Regions from separate parts of the Alicyclobacillus acidocaldarius subsp. acidocaldarius Tc-4-1 genome, predicted to be linked through region 2. Evidence: riboswitches for the same ligand, from Rfam matches in the RefSeq annotation. Region 2 holds a riboswitch; each other region holds the start of a gene.

Region 1 (7,268 bases), 210 kb from region 2:
ACCGGCCGAGATCGTCGTGGGCGGCCTGATTGGCCTCGTTATCGGTATTGTGTTTGGCAGGTGGTGGTAACGTGGAGGGCGAGGGGTTTGCGCCAGCCAAGCATCTGACCTTCGATCCCGCCCTGCGCGATCCCGCGCCGCACTCGGTGCTCGTGTTTGCGAGGCTGTTCGACGGCTGCGTGTGGGTTCGCCATCACGCGCGGGGCTGGGAGCTTCCCGGGGGCAAGGTGGAGCCGGGTGAGACGCCGGACGCCGCAGCGCGGCGCGAAGCGTTTGAAGAGGCGGGCGCTCTGCTCGAGAACCTCGACTGGGTTGCCCAGTATACCATTGTCCTGCGCGACGGCTCCGAGGCGAGCAAATGGGTGTATCTCGCCGACGTGCACGACGTGAAGGCTCGGCCCGCGACGTCGGAGACCACGGCGGTGCGCCTCGTGCCTTGGATTTTGGGTCTACAAGGGTTCCCGTGCACCGATCGCAGCCCGTTTGTTCAGGATGACGTATTCGCGAGGCTTTTTTCGGAGGTTGCCTCGCGTTTTCAAGTGAGGTGAGACGGTGTTTCTGACAAAGGATCATAAGCGGCAAATTGAGGCGTGGCTCGAAGCCCTCAGCGCTCGGGCCGCGTGGTTGGAGGATTTGGCCGAGCGGGAGGACGCGTGGGAAGAAGATCTCACGTGGCAGCTCGCCGCCGAGCGCGCGCTGTGGACGAGCGTCGAGTACGTCACCGACATCGCCTCGCTCATCATCGACGCGCTTGTGATGCGCGATCCCGGCGGCTACGCCGATATCGTCAAAGTCCTCGTCGAGGAAGAGGTCCTCGACGCTCGGTGGTTCGATGTCTTCACCGGCGTGATCGACTTCCGATCTCGCCTGCTTCGCGATCACGCCCGCATCACGCCGAAGGACGTGCGCGAGGCCGTCTCGCGCTACGCGGATCTGTTCGCTCCCTTCATGGACCAGATTCGCGCGTTTTTGCGCAACCACTAGACGTCGTCGAGATCGTCCGGGATGTACACGGTCACCCGGCAGTTGCGCTTCACCCCAAACTGCAAGGCATGTTTCCGCGACGGCATGAGCACGTCGATGTGATGGCCTCGAATGGCACCTCCCGTGTCTTCCGCGATTCGCCAGCCCACGCCCTCGATGTAGAGCAGGCTGCCGTAGGGGATCACCGCCGGATCGACGGCAACGGTCCGTCCGATCACGGCGGGCCGCCCGGTGCTCGTCACCCCGAAGCCGGGATCGCCAGGGTCCTTTCCGGTGGAGAAGCGATCCAGGTTGTAGGCCGTGACGACAAACGTGTCGGTGAGCTTCCGACACCGGCGAATGTCGTAGCTGCGGCCGAACACCGTGATGGCCTCCGGCTCGGATCGCCACGACACCGACTGCGCGTGGGCGGTCGCGTGCGCCTGCTTCGCCACCGTCGTTCCGCGCGCCGGCGCGGCGCTCGAGCACCAACAAGCGGCTGCACAGACGAGTGTGAGGCACATACCTATGCATCGGGATCGGTTCATGGTTGTAAGATGTGCATAGAAGGGCAAATTATGCAACGCAAGGGGGCTATAGAATGGATGGGCCCGGCCGAAGCGAATGGTCATCGCGGCCGGGCGACTGTAGGGTTCAGGTGTACATTTGTCGAACAGCCGACAGGTGCCGATACCAGTACGATCCCGGCCGCACGCTGAGGAAGCCGACGCGTCCTAGCCCGCCGCCGCACTGGATCATTTCTCCGTTGCCTGCGTAAATCCCGACATGCCCGCCGTCGTCGAAGATGAGCAGGTCGCCAGGCTTCAGGTCGCTGTACGGGACGCGCCAGCCTACTTCGAGGTATTGAAGGCGTGACGACGTCGTAAAGCGATACCCGAGAGCGTGGTGATAGACGTACTCCACAAAGTTCGAGCAGTCGAATCCGTACTGACCGCGGTCTTCGTTGTGCCCCCAGATGTAGGGCGTGCCGATCTTGCTTTCGGCCACCTCCAGGACCGCCTGCGTTTTCTGTTGGTAAGACGCGTTTTCTGAAGCGAGAGGTCGAATGGACGGATCGAGATGAACCCCAGGGGGCAACGAAGTTTGCGCGAGGGCAGTGCAGCCGCCCATGGTCAGCGTTGCAAGAGTGGCGGCCGTCGCGGCAATCGCTCCAAGGGACGTTCGTTTCGGCAGCATGCTTCTCCTCCTGTAGCCTCCGAGGTTAGTTGACGGGTTCGGGTGGAAGAGTCCCCCTATGCGCACGAGGCGCAATTCACCCCTGGGCATCAAGCCCGCTTGTCCCCCGTACCTGCGTTTCGCAGGATTCGGCGTAATCTTGGTGTGAGTGGTGCACTGAAAGCGTAACAGGAAGCGCAAGCTCATTCATTACGAGAATCATGGATCAGGCGGAGGATGAATGCCTTAAAAGGAAGAGCCACAGGTAAATTGGTTTCTTCGATACGGTTCCTTGTGGAAAGTCAAAGGGTGATCTTGGAGGTTGGGAACTTCACGGAACTCCGCGGAACATCATCAAGCGACTGACGCGAAGGGACATCGGGACATCATACGGGGGCCAAAGCAAAGGCCCCGACTCGACGTCGGGGCCATGGAGGAACTGCGCTTCACGCGTTGGAAGCCGTATTGGAACCGGTTGTCGACGATGTCGGTTGCCCGCCTGGCAGATGGGCGCCTGAAGGATGGGGGAGCGTGCCGTTGACCCAGTCCGTGATCCACGTGTCGATCCGCCCCAATATCGCCTGTGCCTCGCTCGCGGTGATCTTTCCATTGGAAACGGCTTTTTGGATGTCGGCTTGCGCCGCATTCTCGAGGTCGGAGATGAGCGTTGACGTGGAGACGCCCTGTGCCGCAGCTATCTCGGCGAGGGTTTGCCCCTTACGCAAATCGGCGATGAGCGACGAGGTCGACAGGTGCAAGTCCTGCGCGGCAGTCGCAATCAACTCTCGGCGCCACACGCCGGCTCCGCGCGGACGCACCTTGTCCCATCCAGCCGGCCACTTTCCGTTCACCCACGCTTGAATGGCGAGATCGACCTTCGATTCGATTTTCGAAGCTTGTGCGCTCGTGAGGGTTCCGTTCGCAACGTCGGCTTGAATGTCTGACTGGGCCTTGCTTTCGAGATTCGAGATAAGCGTGGACGTAGAGATACCCGCTTGCGCGGCGAGCTGTTCCATCGTCTTGCCTTCTCGCCAGTCCTGGCGAAGAGCGGTTGGGGTGAGATGGAGTTCCTGTGCCGCTTCGCTCACAAGGTCTTGCCTCAGCGTGCGGAAGATTTGACGATCCGCGCGCACCGGCGATCCCGATTGCTCGCTGGCTGCGCGCACAGATTCGTGACCGCGGTCAACCGCTGCAAAGACCACACCGCCGCCCGCGGCGAGGGTCGACAGCACAGCGGCAGAACCAACAAGGGCCTTCCGGTGCAGGAACATTGGCATCGTTGCCACCTCCGTACCGAAACTGGAATAAGCGCGGTACGGTTGTAACGTAACACACCATGCTTGAAATCCGCTTGAAGCTTGGCTCGTGCCTCAGCTCACCCACCAGGGATCCCGGATGCAGGATTGGAGCACCATCTCCAACTGCTGAGATGACACGCGGTAGGGAACGTTCTTTTTCCGCTTGTGCCGGACCATTTGGACCATGCCGTCCCCGTAGAGGTACGCGGTGAACTCATACATCCGCTTACCCTCTTTGACGCGGATAAAAATCGGATTGTAGTTGAGTTCGGGGATCATCCCCCGCTCAAACAGGAAATCTGCCTGGTTAAATGCGTGAAGAAACCGGTCGCGATCACGTCCACGTAGTTCCGTTCCGTACACGTTGACCGATGTCACACGGGAGACATCAAACGTTGGATGGATGGACAGCGACGAAACGAGTCGGTTGACCCATATGCTTGGCGGTGTCAGTGCAAAAGCCAGAATGGGGAACGCGACGGCGGCAGCATATACAACCCACTGCGGAATGGCTGGCAACCCGGATCTCCCCTTGTTGATGAACTCGCCTTGACGATATTATAGCGCTCGGGGCGCGGCCATTTGTATCGAAATTTCCGGGACCGGCGCTACCTTTGTGACGTTTTGTGGAGTTGTAGAGCCCTTGGAGGAGTTGACACGCGTCTCAACGTCGATGTAAAGTATAGCTGCGTTCAGACGTGGACATATGCGGAAGTAGCTCAGGGGTAGAGCATCGCCTTGCCAAGGCGAGGGTCGCGGGTTCGAATCCCGTCTTCCGCTCCATTTGGAGGGGAGGTTTGGCCTCTCCTTCGTTGTCATGTGGAGAGGTGGGCGAGTGGTTGAAGTCAGCGGTCTTGAAAACCGCCGTGTCCGCAAGGGCACCGTGGGTTCGAATCCCACCCTCTCCGCCAACAAACTCAAAAATGGCGAGCGTTTTGAGCCCTCGCCATTTTTGGTTCACTCGCAGTTATGTTCACTCGCAGTTATGCCTCTTTCTTCTGCCCCCCTTCTGCCTATTGCCCTCTGCGAGGCTCGATGGAACAGTGGAAGTCCCCGGATTTGCTCCTGCGTTTGGGCCCTGATACACTGGGGCTGTCCGAGTCTGCGCAGGCGATAGAGGAGTGTCCCAATGGAACCAACCGAAAATCAAGCGTTATCGTCGCAAGGATTGCACGATCGCCATACCGATCATGTCGCTGCGACATACAAGACCTATGTCGACGCGGAAAAGGCGGTCGAAATGTTACTAGAAAGGCAGATCCCGGCGGTGCATATTTCATTAGTCGGGAAGAATTTCTCGATCGAAGATCGCCCGCTTGGCTTCACGACCATCCGCGGCGTGGCCAAGGAAGGCAGCAAATTTGGCGCCTTGTGGGGCGGTATGCTCGGCTTGCTCCTGGGCTTCACCGTGTTTTTCGCGCCGGTGACGGGGCCATTGCTCCTTTTCGGACCCATCGCGTACGCCTTAACCTCGGCGGTGGAAGGAGCCTTGTTTGGCGGGCTGGCTGGATTGCTCGTCGGCTGGGGCCTGAAGCACGAAAAAGCGGTCCAATTCGAGCGCTCTATCAAAGAGGGCGAGTACCTGGTGATGGTCAGCGGACCGTCTGACCTCGTGGCCAAGGCTTACTACGCGCTTCAACAAACGAATTGCACGCAAATTGAGATGTTTGACAACAGCAGTGTTCCGGAAGACGGGCGTTCGGCTCCGTCAACGGAAAAGCCTGCGGAAGCCTGATCCTGTTTCATGCGAATGCGCTGCGCAGACTCGGACTCGATTCAAGTCGAGTCGCTGGCGCGCCGGGCCCGTGGTCATCCAAGGTTAGTCAGTGCACGGGCCCGGCAAGCGCCTTACTCCGGAATTTTCTCTTTCATGAAATCTCCGATTTCTTTAAGCGCCTCGTCCGCTTCCGGGATTGGGAAGCTGTGAAATACGTGCCACATGTCCTCCCAGATATGCACTCGCGCCTCCACGCCAGCCTGCCGCAGCTTTTCGTGCAGTCTCACGGAGTCGTCGAGAAGGCATTCGTCGTGACCCACGTGAATGAGGATGGGGGGTAATCCAGTCAGATCCGCGTAAAGCGGCGACACTAGCGGATGTGTCAATTGTTCCGGACTGCAGTACAAGAGCGGCGCCTTGCGGATCCCTTCGGGTTCAAGCCAAGGGTCGTATGCGGCTCGCGATTCCATCGATGGCCCTGTGCCCGCTAAATCCGTCCAAGGCGAGAGGACTGCGGCGCACGCGGGAAGCGGTTTGCCGGCATCGCGCAGCGAGACGAGCGTGGCGAGCGTCAGACCACCTCCAGCGGAGTCTCCGGCGATGGCGATTCGGTCTGGTGCGATGTCTTGTGCGAGCAGGGATTCGTACGCTTTCACGGCGTCCTCCACTGCGGCTGGAAACTTGTGTTCGGGGGCAAGTCGGTACTCGATGAGGGCGACGCGCGCTCCCGACGCTTGAGCGAGCCGCCACGCCAGGCTTCGGTGGGATTCACAGCTGCCCATGTAGTACGCACCGCCGTGCAGGTACAGCATGACCCGCGTCGTGGGCTCGTCGGCTATCGCAACCCATTCGCCGGGCACGCCGCCGAACGACGTTCGCTCCACCCTCACGTTTTCGGGCTTAGGAATGGTCCGGCCCATTTGATCCAGGCCAGCTCGCTGTGCTTCTAGGCTGAGTTCTGCGGGGTTCTGTGATGCGCGCATTTGTTGCAACATCGATCGAACGGAAAGCGCCTGTGGGCTAGGCATGGGAACGCCTCCTTTGTAAGCGGTATCACTTTACTAGCTAGAATATCACATTGCTCAAATGCTGACGATCCCGCCCGCGTATGGAGATACCCATGGTCAACCGTGCGGGCGGATCGCATGTTTGAACCGATGCCGTAACCAGAGACAGGACGGACCAGCAAAGACAGAGAACAAAGGCATGAGAGGGTAGCGGAACCGGTCCCACGCGGGGAAGAAGAAAAAGAAGCACGTGTAGTAGACGATGAAAGTCAGAAGAAGCGCAGACCACCGGCGAGCATCCCGATGTCTCCTCCACGTATAGGCGATGCCGAGCAAGCTCAGGCACATCAGTACCCAATACGCCACGGTCGTGCATGCATCAATGGCGTGAAGCCATGAATGAAACCGGACGGACATGCGGAAGGTGTACCAATTCGCATTGACGTCGTTCTTGTACAAGTCAAAGATCTTGATCCATCCGTTCAAGAAGGTCTTCCAGGGATGGTGCAAGATGTATTGCTCGGCGAGATGTTCTCCAAGTTCGTTTTTCGTGATTTCGTTGGTCACTTGTACTAAGGGATTGACGTACGGGTTGTACGACCACCAGTAGCCGCCGTTGACGTGAACACCTTGCCACAAATTTGTGCCGCCGTTCGTCGATACGAGGACGAAGTGGCCCATAGCGATACGATTTCGAAGGGTGACGGGCAGGATCGCGACAAACATGAAAATAGCCACGCAGAGGACGCGAAGAAGGGCGCGGGCCGCCCGCGACGCCATCCGCATGGCGGGTGATGTGCCAGCGGGGTTGGCCATCCACCACTCGTACACGAACAAAAAGGCGGGAAACGCCAAGGGGATGGGCCGGACATCGCAAGCGAGCCCCATCATCGCACCTGCCACGGCCAGCCATCGAAATCTGGGTGGACCGCTCGCCCCTCGCACATAAAGGACAAAGAACAGCATGAGGAGGAGCGTGAACAATTCTTCGGAACCCAAGACGCTGTTCCATAGAATCTGGCTTGGCAGGCAGGTGTACGCCACTGCTGCGCACGTGGCGTATCTCCAGTCCTGGAACAGCATGCGGGTCAACGCATAAATCAGGCA
Region 2 (7,268 bases):
AAGAAAATCTTGAACGAATCCGGTCTGAAGTTGGTGGCGGCTGATTCGCTCGCGGATGCTGCCCAAAAGATCGTGGCGCTGGTCTGAGGAGGGACACTCGCGATGAGCATTCTGGTGAACAAGGAAACGCGCGTCATTACCCAGGGCATCACGGGATCTGCCGGACTGTTTCACACGCAGCAGGCGCTTGCCTATGGCACGAAGGTCGTGGGTGGCACCTCGCCAGGGAAGGGCGGCACGAAGGTCGAGGGGTTGCCCGTCTTCAACACGGTCGAGGAGGCCGTCCGCGAGACGGGTGCAAATGCGTCGGTCATTTACGTTCCGCCGGCATTCGCCGCGGACGCCATCATGGAGGCCGTGGCGGCCGGGCTCGAACTGGTTGTGTGCATCACGGAAGGTATTCCAATTCTTGACATGGTCAAGGTTAAGCGGTACATGGAGGGTAAGAAGACGCGGCTCATCGGTCCAAACTGCCCGGGCGTGATCACGCCGAACGAGTGCAAGATCGGGATCATGCCTGGATACATTCACACGCCTGGGAAGATCGGCGTCGTGTCCCGTTCCGGAACGCTGACCTACGAAGCAGTGTACCAGTTGACACAGCTGGGACTCGGCCAGTCGACAGCTGTCGGGATCGGCGGCGACCCGGTGAATGGGACGAACTTTGTCGACGTGCTGAAGATGTTCAACGAGGACCCGGATACTGAAGCCGTGATTATGATCGGCGAGATCGGCGGATCCGCAGAGGAAGAAGCGGCGGAGTGGATTAAGAACAACATGACGAAGCCCGTCGTCGGATTTATCGCGGGTGCGACGGCCCCTCCGGGACGGCGAATGGGACATGCGGGCGCGATTGTGTCGGGTGGTTCCGGAACGGCACAGTCCAAGATCGAGAAGATGAAGGCGTGCGGCATCCGCGTGGCCCCCACGCCGTCCGAGATGGGCTCGACGCTGTATCAGGTGCTAGAGGAGCGCGGCTTGCTCGAGCGCTGCAAGGCGTGAAGGCGTTTCGTTTGTTCCAGCCCAAAGAGTTCGCTTGGTTTCGCCAAGCGAACTCTTTTTTCGCTTACGTCATGGACGATTTGAATCAGCGCGACTTACGATGACTAAAACGGGCTGGAGGGATCGTAGGTGGGCGACGACGAACTCGCCTTGGTGTGGTCCTTGTGTCCAGGGCTCGCGCCAAGCACGTTGCGGCGCTTGGTGCGGGCATTCGGCGGAATTCGCGCGTTTCACGAGGCGCCGGTCGCGGACTGGGTTGCTTGTGGAGGTCTGGACGCAGCGCAGGCAAGTCGGCTGGACGCCTGGCGCCGCGCAGAACCGTCGGCTTATCGGATCAAGTCCCAATTCGAACACCGCGGCATCTGGGTACTCGTGCACGGGGCGGACGATTATCCGCGCCGTTTGTCGGACCTTCCGGACCCACCACTGGTATTGTTCGTTCGAGGGAGAAAGGAATGTCTCTCTCCTGAGCGAGTGGTCTTCGGAATGGTCGGGACCCGGCGGATGACCAGTTACGGCATGGAAGCGGCGCGGTGGATTGCAGGTGAGATTGCGCGGCGGGGTGCGGTGGTCGTGTCGGGACTTGCCATGGGCATCGACGCTACTGCGCACGCCGCGGCACTCGAGGTGGGAGGCGACACCGTCAGCGTGTTGGGATGCGGGATCGACCGCTGCTATCCGCCGTCGAACCGGCGACTCTACCATCAAATCGCGTCGACCGGTACCCTCGTCAGCGAATATCCGCCCGGTACCCCCGTCCGCAAACACCACTTTCCTGAGCGCAACCGATTGATTGCGGCGTTGAGTCAAGCGGTCATCGTCGTCCAGGCCGGTGACCGAAGCGGTGCGCTCATCACGGCCCAGTGCGCGCTCGATCTGGGGCGCGACGTCTATGCCGTTCCTGGCCCCATCACGTCGCGGGCCAGTCGGGGTGTCAACCGTCTGCTTTTCGACGGGGCCATCCCGCTCGTGGATCCCCATGATCTGTTTCCGGAGCAGACGGACGTCGAGAACGGAGGAGCCCAGAAGGTTCCTGCGCACCTCGAGCCCTGCTATCAGGCGCTCGCACGGCATCAGCCCATTCGCGCGGGTGAGCTCGCCTCCGTCGCCCATCTCGACCTCGGGTATGTCTTCGGCGCGCTTCTCGAGATGGAACTCGCTTCGATGGTCACGCGCCACCCAGATGGAACGTATCACATTCGGCCGAACCGAGCGCCGTCCGGCTCATAAGCCAATCCATGGAATACTGTTCGTGCGTCCCGTCGTCCATCCTACATGAGGAAGGTGGGAGGACGATGAGCATGAAGGGGCGTCGCAGTGTATTCGTGGCCTTGGCTCGCATCTTCGCGGTGAGCGCATCGGCCCTCCTGAGCATGTGGGCGAACGAACCCCATTGCGCGGGCGCCACACCCCACTTGATGAATGATGCTCAGCCTGGGATGCGGAGTTTCACCGGCCCTCCGACGTCTTTGGTCTGGACAGTGGGCGATCGCGGTGAACCGATTTGGAGCTTGCACGTTGTCCTTAGTGAACTCGGCTATCTCCCGTGCAGGTATCACGCGATCCTACCGACCGATCGCCTCTATCCTCAGGACTGGGGGCGCGTTCCAATCGGCTATTGGACGTGGAATTCGCCCAATGTCCCCATCGAACTTGAACGGACGTGGAATCCGGAGCAGTACACGGAGATCACGAAGGGCGCGGTGATGCAATTCGAGGCCGATCACGGCCTTCGTGTGGATGGGTACACCGGACCTCGCGTTCGTCGGACACTCGAACTCGCATGGGCCTTAGGTCTCACGGCAACCCATCCGTATCGGATGGTGTTAGTCGACCAATCGCTCCCTGAGCGGCTTCGCGTATGGGAAGATGGACGTGGCGTCGTCTTTGAAACGCCGTGCAGTACCGGCCTGCCGGCCACCCCGACTCAACCCGGGATTCACGCCATCTTTCTGCGAAACCGAGAACAGACGATGCAAGGGATCGGCCCAAGCGGGCGGCCTTACCGAGTGGAGCATGTGCCGTACGTGAGCTTCTTCTATGGAGAACAGGCCATCCACGGCTTCCCGCGTCAGACGTACGGCAAGCCACAGAGCGCCGGCTGCGTGGAGCTTCCGATTCGAGCGGCCAAGCGCGTCTGGGAACTCACGGGATATGGCACACTGGTCGCGATTTCGCCGAACACGATGCGTGGAACCGAGTAGATCCATCGGTTAGAAGCACCTCAGATGTCAACAAGTTTGGGTTTTCTCCGGTCGTACAGGCTGATATGATGGTCGCCGTCCAAGACTTTGCCGAATCGCTCAAGGGCGCGTACGGGGGACTGAAGGCCTTTGGCCTTGGGGTGAATCGCGCCGAGGGGCGCGAAGGGGACTCGTTACCCGAACCCGACAACTAACCTCGGAGGCGTAAACGAGAGGATGGATGACATGCCGTTTCGAACTTGGATCGCAGGGTGTGCCATGGTCGCGACCGCGGCACTCAGTGTGTCGAACGCTTCTGCGGAGACCGTCACCGTAGAGCCAGGGCAGTCGCTGTGGACGATTGCGCATTCGCACGGCCTGCCTGTGCAGCTTGTGGAGGACGCAAATCCGGACGTCAACCCGCAGAATCTGCCGATCGGCAGTTCCGTAAAGGTTCCCGAAGTCGAAAACGTCACGGTCAAACGAGGAGACACGCTGTTTCTCCTTGGGAAGCGATTTGGCGTTTCGACCAGCGAAATGTTAGCCGCCAATCCCGCCGTGAATCCCTTGAATCTCCAGGTTGGATCCACGGTCCGTGTGCCTGTCGGCCCATCTCGATCTTCGCACGTCCCACAGGCCCATGTTGCCGCATCCACCCCCGCGACAAGCAGCGAACTCTACTGGTTGGAGCACGTCATTCACGCGGAAGCCGGAGGAGAGCCACTTCAGGCGCAGATCGCTGTCGGCGACGTCATCATGCATCGAATTCAAGCGGGTGGATACGGGAACACGGTGCAGCAGGTCGTTTTTCAAGTGAGCGACGGTCACTATCAGTTTGAAAGTGTCGCGAACGGTTATATCTATTCGCAACCCGACGCGCAGAATGTCCAGGCTGCACTCGACGCCCTGAACGGTGACGATGTCGTCCCAGGGGCGCTTGTGTTCTACAATCCTTCCGAGACGCCTTCTGGAAGCTGGGTTTGGAGTCAGCCTGTGGTTAGCAAGATTGGTCACCTCGTCTTTGCGAAGTGAGCAGCGGCACACGTTGCCCAAAAGAGCCAGGTTCGGTTCAGCACCGAACTCTGGCTCTCCATTTTCTTCGGATTGCATCGCGGCCTCAGGGATTCGATGGTTCGGCCGCCAACGCTTCTTCCGCCATCTGCAGGATGCCGTCCAGCGTCTCTGCGCCCGCGATGAATCGCGCGGGGTGGCAAAACACCGCATCTTCGACGCCGCAAATGGATACAAGCTCCTCGCCTTCTTTGCCCGCCCATTCGTGCGGCAAAGGCTTGCGAGCTTCGAATGTCCCGGGACCTTTGGGCACAACCTGAAGGCGATATTGGCCGGTCTTATCCGGAAAGGCGACATAGAGCACTTCGCCAGCGGGGTCCATTTCGAGCAGAGTTTCTGTCCAGGGGCAACAGGTTGGCAAGACCAAAAGCGCAGGCTCCTTGCGAGCCGCATAAGCCGCTTTCACAATCTCCGTCGCCTGAATTCGGCTGATCTCGTGGTTCGCGTAGTTCATGAGAATCTGCGTAGCAAAGTCTAAAGCTCGCTCGAAGGCTCGGTTTTCGTCCTCCTGCGAATTCCACGGCGGATTGAAGGAGCTCACGAGCTCCGAGATTCCCTTGATTCGCATGTCCCGCTCTAGGTCGATTCCGTTGTCGATCGCGTCGATAGCCTGAAAGAGTTTGTCGTCGATGTTGCTGGATATCAGCGCTCGATCCTCTTCCCGCTCCACACCAAGGGATTCCAGAAATCGGTCACCAAAATCGCGCCAGATGAGGCCGGCGGAAGCGTAGGGAATGCCGTTCGGGCGATGTACCTTTTGGACGCTGTGGTGATCGTAAGGGCCACCGCCGACGTCGACGACGAGATCGCATTGCGCCAGCACCGATTTATTTCGGGTGCGGACGATGCGGGCGTCTGGATAAATCGCTTTGAGTATCGCGACGGCGAATACTTCATCGGCATGGAACTTTCCATGGTGCGTACCTATTTTCATAAGGATATGAACCACCTTGCCAACGGATGGACGGCGCGATCCGCCTTTGCCTTCACGTTACCATTCACGAAGTGCACAGCACAACTGGAACTTTCGCTCCATCTGTCCAGGACGAAACGGCGCGCGCACGCAAGCTGCGCAAAGTGAGGGACGGCGCGTCCACCGTTTGCAAAGGAAAGGATCCCGGTGATAATATGGTTTGAACCAAGGACAGGGTTTGCCAAGGCTGCGACGAATGGAGGATCGTGGCGTGTCAGACTATCTGGTCATCGTCGAGTCGCCTGCCAAGGCGAAGACGATTGGGAAGTATCTGGGGAGCAAGTACACAGTGAAAGCCTCCATGGGCCACGTGCGAGACTTGCCCAAGAGCCAACTCGGCGTCGACGTGGAACATGGTTTCGAACCGAAATATATTACCATCCGCGGGAAGGGCGATGTCATCAAGGCGCTCCGCGAGGCGAGTAAGAAGGCGAAAAAGGTCTATCTCGCGGCGGACCCTGATCGCGAAGGGGAAGCCATCGCTTGGCACCTGCAACATCTGCTCGATCTCAATCCTGACGATGACTGTCGCGTCGTGTTTCACGAGATCACGAAGGACGCAGTCAAACAGGCGTTTCAACATCCGAGGAAGATCAACCTGGATCTCGTGAACGCGCAACAAACGCGGCGCATTCTGGATCGTCTTGTAGGCTACAAGCTGAGTCCGTTGCTGTGGCGAAAGGTGAAAAAGGGCCTCTCGGCAGGCCGCGTGCAGTCAGTGGCGCTGAGGCTCATTGTCGACCGCGAAAACGAAATTCGAGCGTTTCAGCCTGAGGAATACTGGACTGTCGACGCCCACGGCCAAGTACACGGAAAGAAGCTCGTCGCTCGCTTTCATGGTTATGGTGAGGAAAAGACACCGCTTCCGAACGAAGAGGCCGTGCGCGAACTGTTGGCCCGTGTGGAAGGCCATTCACTGGTCGTGCGTCGGGTCAGGAAATCCGAACGGAAGCGAAATCCCGCTGCGCCGTTCACGACGAGCAGTCTCCAACAAGAGGCGGCACGAAAACTCGGGTTCCGAGCGTACAAGACCATGCAAATTGCGCAGCAGTTATACGAAGGGCTGGATGTGCCGGGCGAAGGCACGGTCGGTCTCATCACCTACATGCGAACGGATTCGACGCGCATCGCGCAATCCGCGCAGGAAGAAGCGAGAGCTTATATTCGGCAATCGTTTGGCGAGGATTACGTGCCGGATCGGCCGCGGCAATATGCAAAAAACGAAGACGCACAAGACGCGCACGAGGCGATTCGCCCCACGTCAGTGATGCGGCATCCGGACCGGCTGAAGGATCACCTGTCGCGCGATCAGTATCGCCTGTACAAGCTCATCTGGGAACGATTCGTCGCGAGTCAGATGGAGTCGGCCATTCTCGACACAACGTCGGTCGATCTCGAGGCAAACGGTGCGTGGTTTCGCGCGACCGGTTCCGTCGTCCGGTTTCCTGGATTCATGGCGCTTTACACCGAGGGGCGCGACGACGAGAGCGAAGAAGAGGAAGGGAAACTGCTCCCTCCCCTCGAAGAGGGTGATGTGGTCCAGGTGAAGACCTGGAAACCCGAGCAGCATTTTACGCAGCCGCCGCCGCGCTACACGGAGTCGTCGCTCGTCAAAGCCATGGAAGAACTGGGGATTGGTCGGCCGAGCACGTACGCGCCGACCATCGACATCCTGTTGAAGCGCGGGTACGTAACGCTTGATCAAAAGCGATTTGTCCCAACGGAACTCGGGGAAATTGTGGTGAACATCCTGAAGGAACACTTTCCCCAACTCATCGACGTGTCCTTCACCGCCGACATGGAAAGTCGACTAGACAAGGTCGAGGAGGGTCATGCGAACTGGATCGAGCTGCTCGATCAGTTTTATCATGACTTTGAGAAGGATTTAAAGAAGGCGGAAAGCGCACTGGGGCACGTGGAATTGAAGGAAGAGGTTTCGGACGTGCGGTGTGAAAAGTGCGGCCGCCTGATGGTCTACAAAACGGGCAAGTATGGGAAGTTTCTCGCGTGTCCAGGTTTCCCCGAGTGTCGAAACACCA
Region 3 (7,268 bases), 590 kb from region 2:
CCTTCGCCGCCTCGTAGCCGCTCGTCCGATCGCCGCCGATGCACACGCCGATGAAGCCCGCGCTGCAGCCCTGCCCCTGGGCTTGGTAGACCGCGTGCAGGATGCACTTGCGGACACCGTCGAGATCGCGCCCCGCGCGGCCGAGGCCGGGAAGCTCAGTGGGAAGCGCGTACTGGATGTTCTTGTTCTCGCAGCCCCCGCCCTTCAGAATCAGCTTCACCTCCACTTCGTCTTTCTCCCACTGGTGGAAGTGCACGATGGGCGTGCCCTCGCCGAGATTGTCGCCGGTGTTCTTGCCGGTGAGCGGGTCGACCGAGTTCGGTCGCAACTTGCCAAGGCGCGTCGCTTCGGCCACGGCCCGCCGAATCTCTTTCTCGAACTCGATTTGATTGAAACCGACCGGGCAATGGACGATGAAGGTCGGCATGCCCGTATCCTGGCAGATGGGCTGCACATCCTCCTCTGCGGAGATGATGTTGTCGATGATGGTGTTCAGGGCGATGGATGCGCGGCTGCCCAATTCCTCCTGAAGCTGCGCCCGCTTGATAGCCCGGCGCACGTCGGGCGGCAGGTTCGTCGAGGTCTCCGTGATGAGTTCCAGTAGACTATCAAACGCTTTCGTCGCCACTTGCCACTACCCCTTTCACAGCACGTGCCTGGTGGCCCTCTTTCAGTATATCACTCGCCGCCCGAGAAGCCGGAATCGCGGCCGGTCACCGCCGCCGGCGCACGAAAAAAGGGCCTCCGAGGCCCCTCACCGAAGCGGCACATCCAGCCGCGCCACGTCCGCCCACGTCTCGCGCCGCGCCACGAGGCGCGCCTCGCCATGCCGGCAAAACACGACAGCGGGCTTGGGAATGCGATTGTAATGACTCGCCATCGCATACGTGTAGGCACCTGTCGCAAAAACGGCGAGAATATCCCCCGGTTCTGGATCCGGTAGCGGGAGATCCCAGATGAGCATGTCGCCGCTCTCACAACACTTGCCGGCCACCGACCACGGGCGATCCGGTGGATCCGCAGCGCGGTTCGCGTAACACGCATGATACTTCGCGCCGTAAAGCGCGAGGCGCGGGTTGTCCGTCATGCCCCCGTCGATGGCGACGTAGTTCCGCACGCCCGGGATGACCTTACGGCTGCCCACGCGATACAGTGTCACCCCCGCGGGCCCGACAATGCTGCGGCCCGGCTCAATCCACAAGATGGGCACGTCCATGCCTCGAGCCGCAAAGGCCGCCTTGGCGGCGCGGATCACCCCCCGGACGAGATCGGCCACCGGCGGCGCATCCTCATCCGTGTACGGGATGCCAAAACCGCCCCCCAGGTTGAGCACAGAAAAAGGAAAACGGAACCGTCGCAGGCCGTCTTCGTACACGCCCGCCATTCGATCGGCGAGCAGTCGAAAGCCCTCCACATCGAAGATTTGAGATCCGATGTGCGCATGCACGCCAACGACCCGCGCGCGCTCCACCTGCTTGAGTCGCAAAAAGGCTTCCTCCACCTGCTGGCTGGCGAGATCGAAGCCGAACTTGGAGTCCTGCTGCCCTGTGGAGATATAGTCGTGCGTATGCGCCTCGACACCTGGCGCTACCCGGACCAGGACATCCACCGTGCGCCCTGTTGCCTGAAGGATGTCGTCCAAGAGGTCGATCTCGTCGAAATTATCGACGATCACGGCCCCGATGCCACTCTCAACCGCGTACTGCAGTTCCTCCGGGGTCTTGTTGTTCCCGTGCATGTGGAGCTTGCTCGCTGGCACGCCTGCCGCAAGAGCGGTATACAACTCGCCGCCGGACACCACGTCGATGCCCAAGCCCTCCTCGTGCGCGAGTTGGCACATGGCCATGGTGCAGAAGGCCTTGCTGGCGTAAGAAATTTGATACGGCACGCCTTCCTCTCGAAACACACGGTGAAACGCCCGGATGGTATCGCGGATGAGCCCCTCGTCGTACGCGATGAGCGGCGTGCCGAACCGTTCCACGAGATCCACCGCGCTCACGCCGCCGATGAGAAGATGGCCCTTTTCGTCTCGCGGAAAATGCGCGTCCACCTTCGGCCTCACGTCTAACAGGTGCTCTGATTTCACTCCGTCCACTCCTATCGTCTCTCTCTTTCACGACGCGCGGCGCCCCGACCTGTGCCAAGACCTGAATAAAGATTCAGACACAAGTATATACGTGCAGCGCCTCACTGGGCAACGGCAAATTGCGTCAAGCCCATTGCATAGCGGGGTCAAAGCTAGAACACCCTAGCGACAGATTCGGTTTGGAGGTGAGACCGTGCGCTGGAACCCCGTGGACTGGATTGCCTGGGCGCTCGTCGTCATTGGGGGCATCAACTGGGGCCTGATCGGATTTGCCAACTACAACCTCGTGGGCGCCATCTTCGGCGCCACGTGGCTCTCGCAGTTCGTGTACGCGCTTGTCGGGCTCGGCGCCCTTTGGCAACTGGTGGCTGTGCTCGTGAAAAGTCAAGCCGTGCGGACATAACACCTGTTGTGAAGCGCACAACAAGGCAAAGCCCTGGCAACCCGACGAGGAGCCAGGGCTTCTCCGTTCATCCCCAAGTGCTTAGCGGCCGACGCGCAAGCGGCGTTCGGACAACGACGACGTCCGCTCCATCTCAGCGTCCTCTCCGACGCTCGCCGCGTTCAGGGTGAGGCCGCGCGTCTCCGGCGCCAGGAAGAGGCTGATCAAGAATCCGCCGAAGGTCACGAGCGCCCCCACCAGCATGGTCGGACCCACGCCATAACGAGCCAAAGCCCACGGCAAGAGATACGTGCCGGCCACGGCTCCCAGCCTGCTGATGCACGTTGTCACGCCAACCGCAGTCCCGCGCACTTCGGTGGGAAACAACTCGTTTGGGGCGAGCCATTCCATGATGTTCGGCCCGCCGGAAAACAGCGCGTACAGCAGAAAGCCGACGCCGATGACCCAGAGCGGCCCCTTCGGAAACAGCCCAAGGAGCAACATGCCGACGGTCATGACGGCAAACGAGACAATCATCGTTGCCCGGCGCCCCAGCCGGTTCAAAAGCCAGAGCGCAGGCACGCAACCCACGATGAACAGCACGCTGATGAGCGCCGAACCGTACCCGGACGATCCGCTGAGCACGTGGTAGTCGTCAAGCAGCGTCGGGCCGAACGTCAACATCGCGAAGAGCGGCGCGACCGCGGCCGTGAAGAAGCCACTGACGTACAGCGTGCGCTTCCAATACGCGCGATTGAAGAGCGTCAGGTAACTGGTGCGCGTTCGCTTTTCATCTGGCACCGCGATGTGCCTCAGGCTGGCTCCCGGCCCGTAAATGTCGCGAAGCACCTTCAGCGCTTCGCGCGCCCGACCGTGCTGCAGCAACCAACGTGGAGACTCCGGGGTTCCGAGCCGCAAGATCACGAGCACGATGCCCGGCACCGCGCTCGACGCCAACATGTACCGCCATGCGTCCGGCCCGATGGGCAGAAGCCACTGTCCCACTAGATACGCGACCGTGGCGCCCACGTACCACGCGATGACCGTCACACCGAGCATCATGCCGCGGTGTTTGCGCGGCGCGAACTCGGTCAAAAGCGACGTTGCGATGGGATAATCCGCCCCGACCGCGATGCCGAGCACGACGCGCAAGGCAAAGAGTTCCCAGGCGCTGTGCACAAAGAACTGCAAAACCGAGGCCACGATGAGCAACACGAAATCGATAGTGTACATGAGCTGGCGTCCAAATCGATCCGTCACGTACCCAAGCAGTCCGCCGATGAAGATGCCCATGAGTGCCGATGCCCCAATCAGGCCGCTCCACATGGCGTCGAGATGCAATTCAGGCGTCAACTGCGTGAGCGCCACGGCGACGATGCTCAGAATGTACCCGTCAAGAAAAGGCCCGCCCGACGAATAGATAGTGAGCTTCAGGTGAAATGGACTCCACTTCGCATCTTCGACCGGATTGGCCGGCCTTGTCGCTTGCAGTTCCATGGTTTCCCCCCTCAAGGTATGGCGATCTCGACTGCGCCGCCTGCGTAAAAGCGGACACAAAGCCGCGATATCGCACGAGGGGGATCCGCAGATGAGGTACACCAACGAGGCTCACCGGTGGGAAAAGCGAGGAGAAGAAAGCGGCGATACATGGCATCGACCCCTTTCCGTGCGCTTACGAGGTTAGCTGACGGGTTAGGGCGGAAAGGCGCCCCACGACCAAAGTCGTTTCACCCCGAGAGTTGGGTCCCCCGTTTCCTCCGAAGGAGGAATTCAGCGCTGCCGCTTGTATCGCGATACGATATGCGATGTACACGTTACGATACACGAAATTTGAGAGGAACGCAAGGAGAAGAGAAATTCTTGGACGTCCGCCCCGGGCGGCCACCGCGAGGCCATCCAGCGCGGTGCCATGCGTCAGGTCGATGTCGGATTCTTGATGGCCGTGAGCACCGCGTCATAAGACGGATCGAGAATGCGAATGTCCGCCGACTTCGCGAGCTGTGCCACGAGTTTCGTCTCGCTTTCGGCATTTTGCTGCTTGATGGCCTGGATGATCTGCGACCGAACGGCCGACAGCGGCTCTACGTGTTCCGGCGTAATGGCCTGGCACTGCACGATGTCGTACCCGCCCTGCACCTTGAGCGGCTCGCTCACTCCGCCGGCCTTAAGCGCGAAGGCCGCAGAGGCAATGGAGGGTTGATCCGCCTTCAGCTCATTCATCGTGAAGGTTCCGATCACCCCACCCTTCGCGCGCGTGGCCGCGTCGGTCGACATGGATTTCGCCACGGACGCAAAGGGCGTCCCAGACCGGATTTCTACAAGAGCCTTCTCCGCATCCGCCTTCGTCTTCACCTCGATGATGGCAATCTTGCGCGTCTCCGGAACCGTGAACATCGACTGGTTCTGCTTGTAGTACGACGCAATCTGCTTGTCCGTCACGTGGACCTGCGCCTCGGCGAGCTTGGTCGCGAGAATGTTGTCGCGAATCTGGCTCAGAAATTGCGCCTTCGTCATGTGGTTCTGCGCCAGGAGCGCATTCAGCTGCGCGTCAGACGTAATGCCGTTCTGCATCTCGATGGCGGTCAGTTGCTGATTGATTTCCGCATTCGTCGCCGTGACATGTTCCCTGGCTGCCGCCTGCTCAATCAAGGCATTGGCAATGAGCTCCTCCAGCATCGCCGATCCGGCGTAAGCCTCCGACTGCTGCGCGAGCTCCTGCCTCGTGATGGGCGTCTTGCCGACCATCGCCACCACCGAGCCGCCCCCATGCGCCGCGTACGTGCCAAACCAGACACCACCCACGATCAGCGCGCCCGCGGCTGCGCCGACGATGCCGGAAATCCACCGTTCCTTCTTCAATTCCATCCTCCTTCAGTCTTTCCGCACCCTGGGCTATACATCCCAGTTCAAGCAAGCCTATCACGCGGCTCCAAATTGCGCAACACGTGCTTCTGCACTTTTCCCGTCGCGTTCACCGGCAGGGATCGCGCGATGACGATCTGGGACGGCCGCTTCGGCTTGGCAAGGTGCGCCGCACAGAACGACTCCAGCTCGGCGCGCAGCGCGTCCGCATCGACGCCGTCTGGCTCCTCCGGGACCACCCACGCGACGGCCCGTTCCCCGTAAAGCGGATCCGGAAGTCCCACCACGGCGGACCGCGCCACCGCCTCGTGCGCGTTCAGCACGTCCTCAATTTCCCGCGGCGAGATCTTCTCGCCCGCCCGGTTGATCATCTCCTTCGCGCGTCCAGTGATGTACACGTAGCCATCCTCATCCATGTAGCCGAGATCGCCCGTGTAAATCCATCCCGGGCCATAACCGTAATCCGGCGCCGGCTCCATGCCCACATAGTGATGGATGACATTGTCTCCGCGGATGGCAATTTCGCCGAGCTCATACGGGGCGACGGGCTTGCGCTCTGCGTCCACAATGAGGAGCGACATCCCCACGGGCTTCCCGACCGATCCCGGCTTGCGCACGCCAGGCGGCAGCGGGTTGGTGCAGATCTGCCCCGCCGCCTCGGTCATCCCGTACGCCTCGATGACCGGAACCCCAAACGCCGCTTCAATTCGCGCGGCCACCGCCGGCGTGAGCGGCGCGGAGGCGGATCGCAGAAAGCGAAGCGTGCCGAGCGCCTCTTTTGGCGCCGGCCGTTTGGCGACAATCGATAAAATCGTCGGGACGCACGAGACCCAGGTCACGCCGTGGTGGCCAATATCGTCCCAGAACAAGGAGGCGTGGAATTTATCGCGCATGACGATCCGCCCGCCGGACACGAGTGTCGACAAGAGGACGATCACCTGGCCGTTGATGTGGAAGAGCGGCAGGATGCAGTAAGCCACATCCGAAGCCGTGAGCGCGTGGCTTCGAATGACGTTCTGCACGGCGGCCCACAGGTGTCCGTGCGTCAAGAGCACGCCTTTGGGCTCACCCGTGGTGCCAGAAGTGAACATGAGCACGGCTGGCTCTTGTTCCGAGGTGCCTTGTCGCGCCTCGGGTTCAGATGCGGAGGAACGTTGCCAGATTTGAACCACCTGGCCTTGAGCGGCATCCATCTCAAAGGAAAGCCCGCGGTTGAAGCGATGCTTGTGAAGCACCTCGCTCCATCGTTCACCAGCTGCGGGCGAAACGATGCCGTAATCTGCCCGATATCGCGCAAGCGCTCGTTCGAGTTCGCCTGCTGGCATCTCGCTGTTGGCCGGCACGCAAATGGCACCGTGTTCCAGGCACGCGAGATAACCGACGACAAATGCATACGAGTTCGGCAGCGCCACCATCACGCGATGCCCGGGGTGCACGCCAATGGCGGATAGCTTGGCCCGAAGCTCCTGAACGTGTGCGCGGAGCTCGCCGCACGTATACCAGCGGCCGTCCCAGAGGACGGATCGCGAAGGATCGGCGAGCGCGCGCGACAACGTGTTTTGCAGAGACGACATGAGAAACACCTCGATTTCATGATTTGGAATCCGCGTATCCAGGGCGTGTCATCCCGCCGCACTAGACGCAGCTTTGCGCGCCGGGGACTTTGGCAGACCTGTCTTTTCGCCGACGATGTATCCGACGAACGGAATCCTTCCAATGAGGTACGCGGCGACGCCGGAGCTCACGTAGGTCAGCGCAATCCAGACGGGCAGCATCGCGTACTGTACGGCAAGGGAGGCGTGAACCTGGTCCGCCAAGAGCTCCACGAAGCGAAGCGCGATAGGGTGAATGAGAAAGATGCCGAAGCTCACGCTGCCAAAAAAGCGGATGACTCGGCTCGCGCGTGGCATGCGCCCCTTGGCGCGCTGCGCCTGCCAC

The links. Region 2 has a riboswitch for cyclic di-AMP ahead of TC41_RS06055 (cell wall hydrolase). Riboswitches for the same ligand answer to the same signal wherever they lie in the genome.
Region 1: linked by a shared signal. The riboswitch ahead of TC41_RS04985 (C40 family peptidase) and the one ahead of TC41_RS06055 (cell wall hydrolase) in region 2 are both predicted to bind cyclic di-AMP.
Region 3: linked by a shared signal. The riboswitch ahead of TC41_RS03245 (MFS transporter) and the one ahead of TC41_RS06055 (cell wall hydrolase) in region 2 are both predicted to bind cyclic di-AMP.

Annotation. Positions count from the first base shown of each region.
Region 1 is NC_017167.1:1,080,860-1,088,127, forward strand. Features, by position in the region: gene TC41_RS04965 (divergent PAP2 family protein) at 1-70, shown strand, start outside; gene TC41_RS04970 (NUDIX domain-containing protein) at 72-548, shown strand; gene TC41_RS04975 (DUF86 domain-containing protein) at 553-984, shown strand; gene TC41_RS04980 (3D domain-containing protein) at 981-1,418, opposite strand; gene TC41_RS04985 (C40 family peptidase) at 1,618-2,160, opposite strand; cyclic di-AMP (ydaO/yuaA leader) riboswitch at 2,160-2,304, opposite strand; gene TC41_RS04990 (hypothetical protein) at 2,586-3,416, opposite strand; gene TC41_RS04995 (YfmQ family protein) at 3,510-3,956, opposite strand; tRNA gene TC41_RS05000 (tRNA-Gly) at 4,146-4,220, shown strand; tRNA gene TC41_RS05005 (tRNA-Ser) at 4,259-4,348, shown strand; gene TC41_RS05010 (general stress protein) at 4,567-5,172, shown strand; gene TC41_RS05015 (alpha/beta hydrolase) at 5,286-6,182, opposite strand; gene TC41_RS05020 (glycosyltransferase family 39 protein) at 6,279-7,268, opposite strand, start outside.
Region 2 is NC_017167.1:1,294,553-1,301,820, forward strand. Features, by position in the region: gene sucC (ADP-forming succinate--CoA ligase subunit beta) at 1-87, shown strand, start outside; gene sucD (succinate--CoA ligase subunit alpha) at 103-1,002, shown strand; gene dprA (DNA-processing protein DprA) at 1,132-2,232, shown strand; gene TC41_RS06050 (L,D-transpeptidase) at 2,304-3,206, shown strand; cyclic di-AMP (ydaO/yuaA leader) riboswitch at 3,285-3,426, shown strand; gene TC41_RS06055 (cell wall hydrolase) at 3,432-4,217, shown strand; gene TC41_RS06060 (MYG1 family protein) at 4,303-5,205, opposite strand; gene topA (type I DNA topoisomerase) at 5,441-7,268, shown strand, end outside.
Region 3 is NC_017167.1:705,894-713,161, reverse strand. Features, by position in the region: gene TC41_RS03260 (fumarate hydratase) at 1-628, opposite strand, end outside; gene lysA (diaminopimelate decarboxylase) at 755-2,086, opposite strand; gene TC41_RS03250 (DUF378 domain-containing protein) at 2,280-2,489, shown strand; gene TC41_RS03245 (MFS transporter) at 2,571-3,965, opposite strand; cyclic di-AMP (ydaO/yuaA leader) riboswitch at 4,122-4,254, opposite strand; gene TC41_RS03240 (peptidyl-prolyl cis-trans isomerase) at 4,383-5,333, opposite strand; gene TC41_RS03235 (AMP-binding protein) at 5,375-6,904, opposite strand; gene TC41_RS03230 (acyltransferase) at 6,953-7,268, opposite strand, start outside.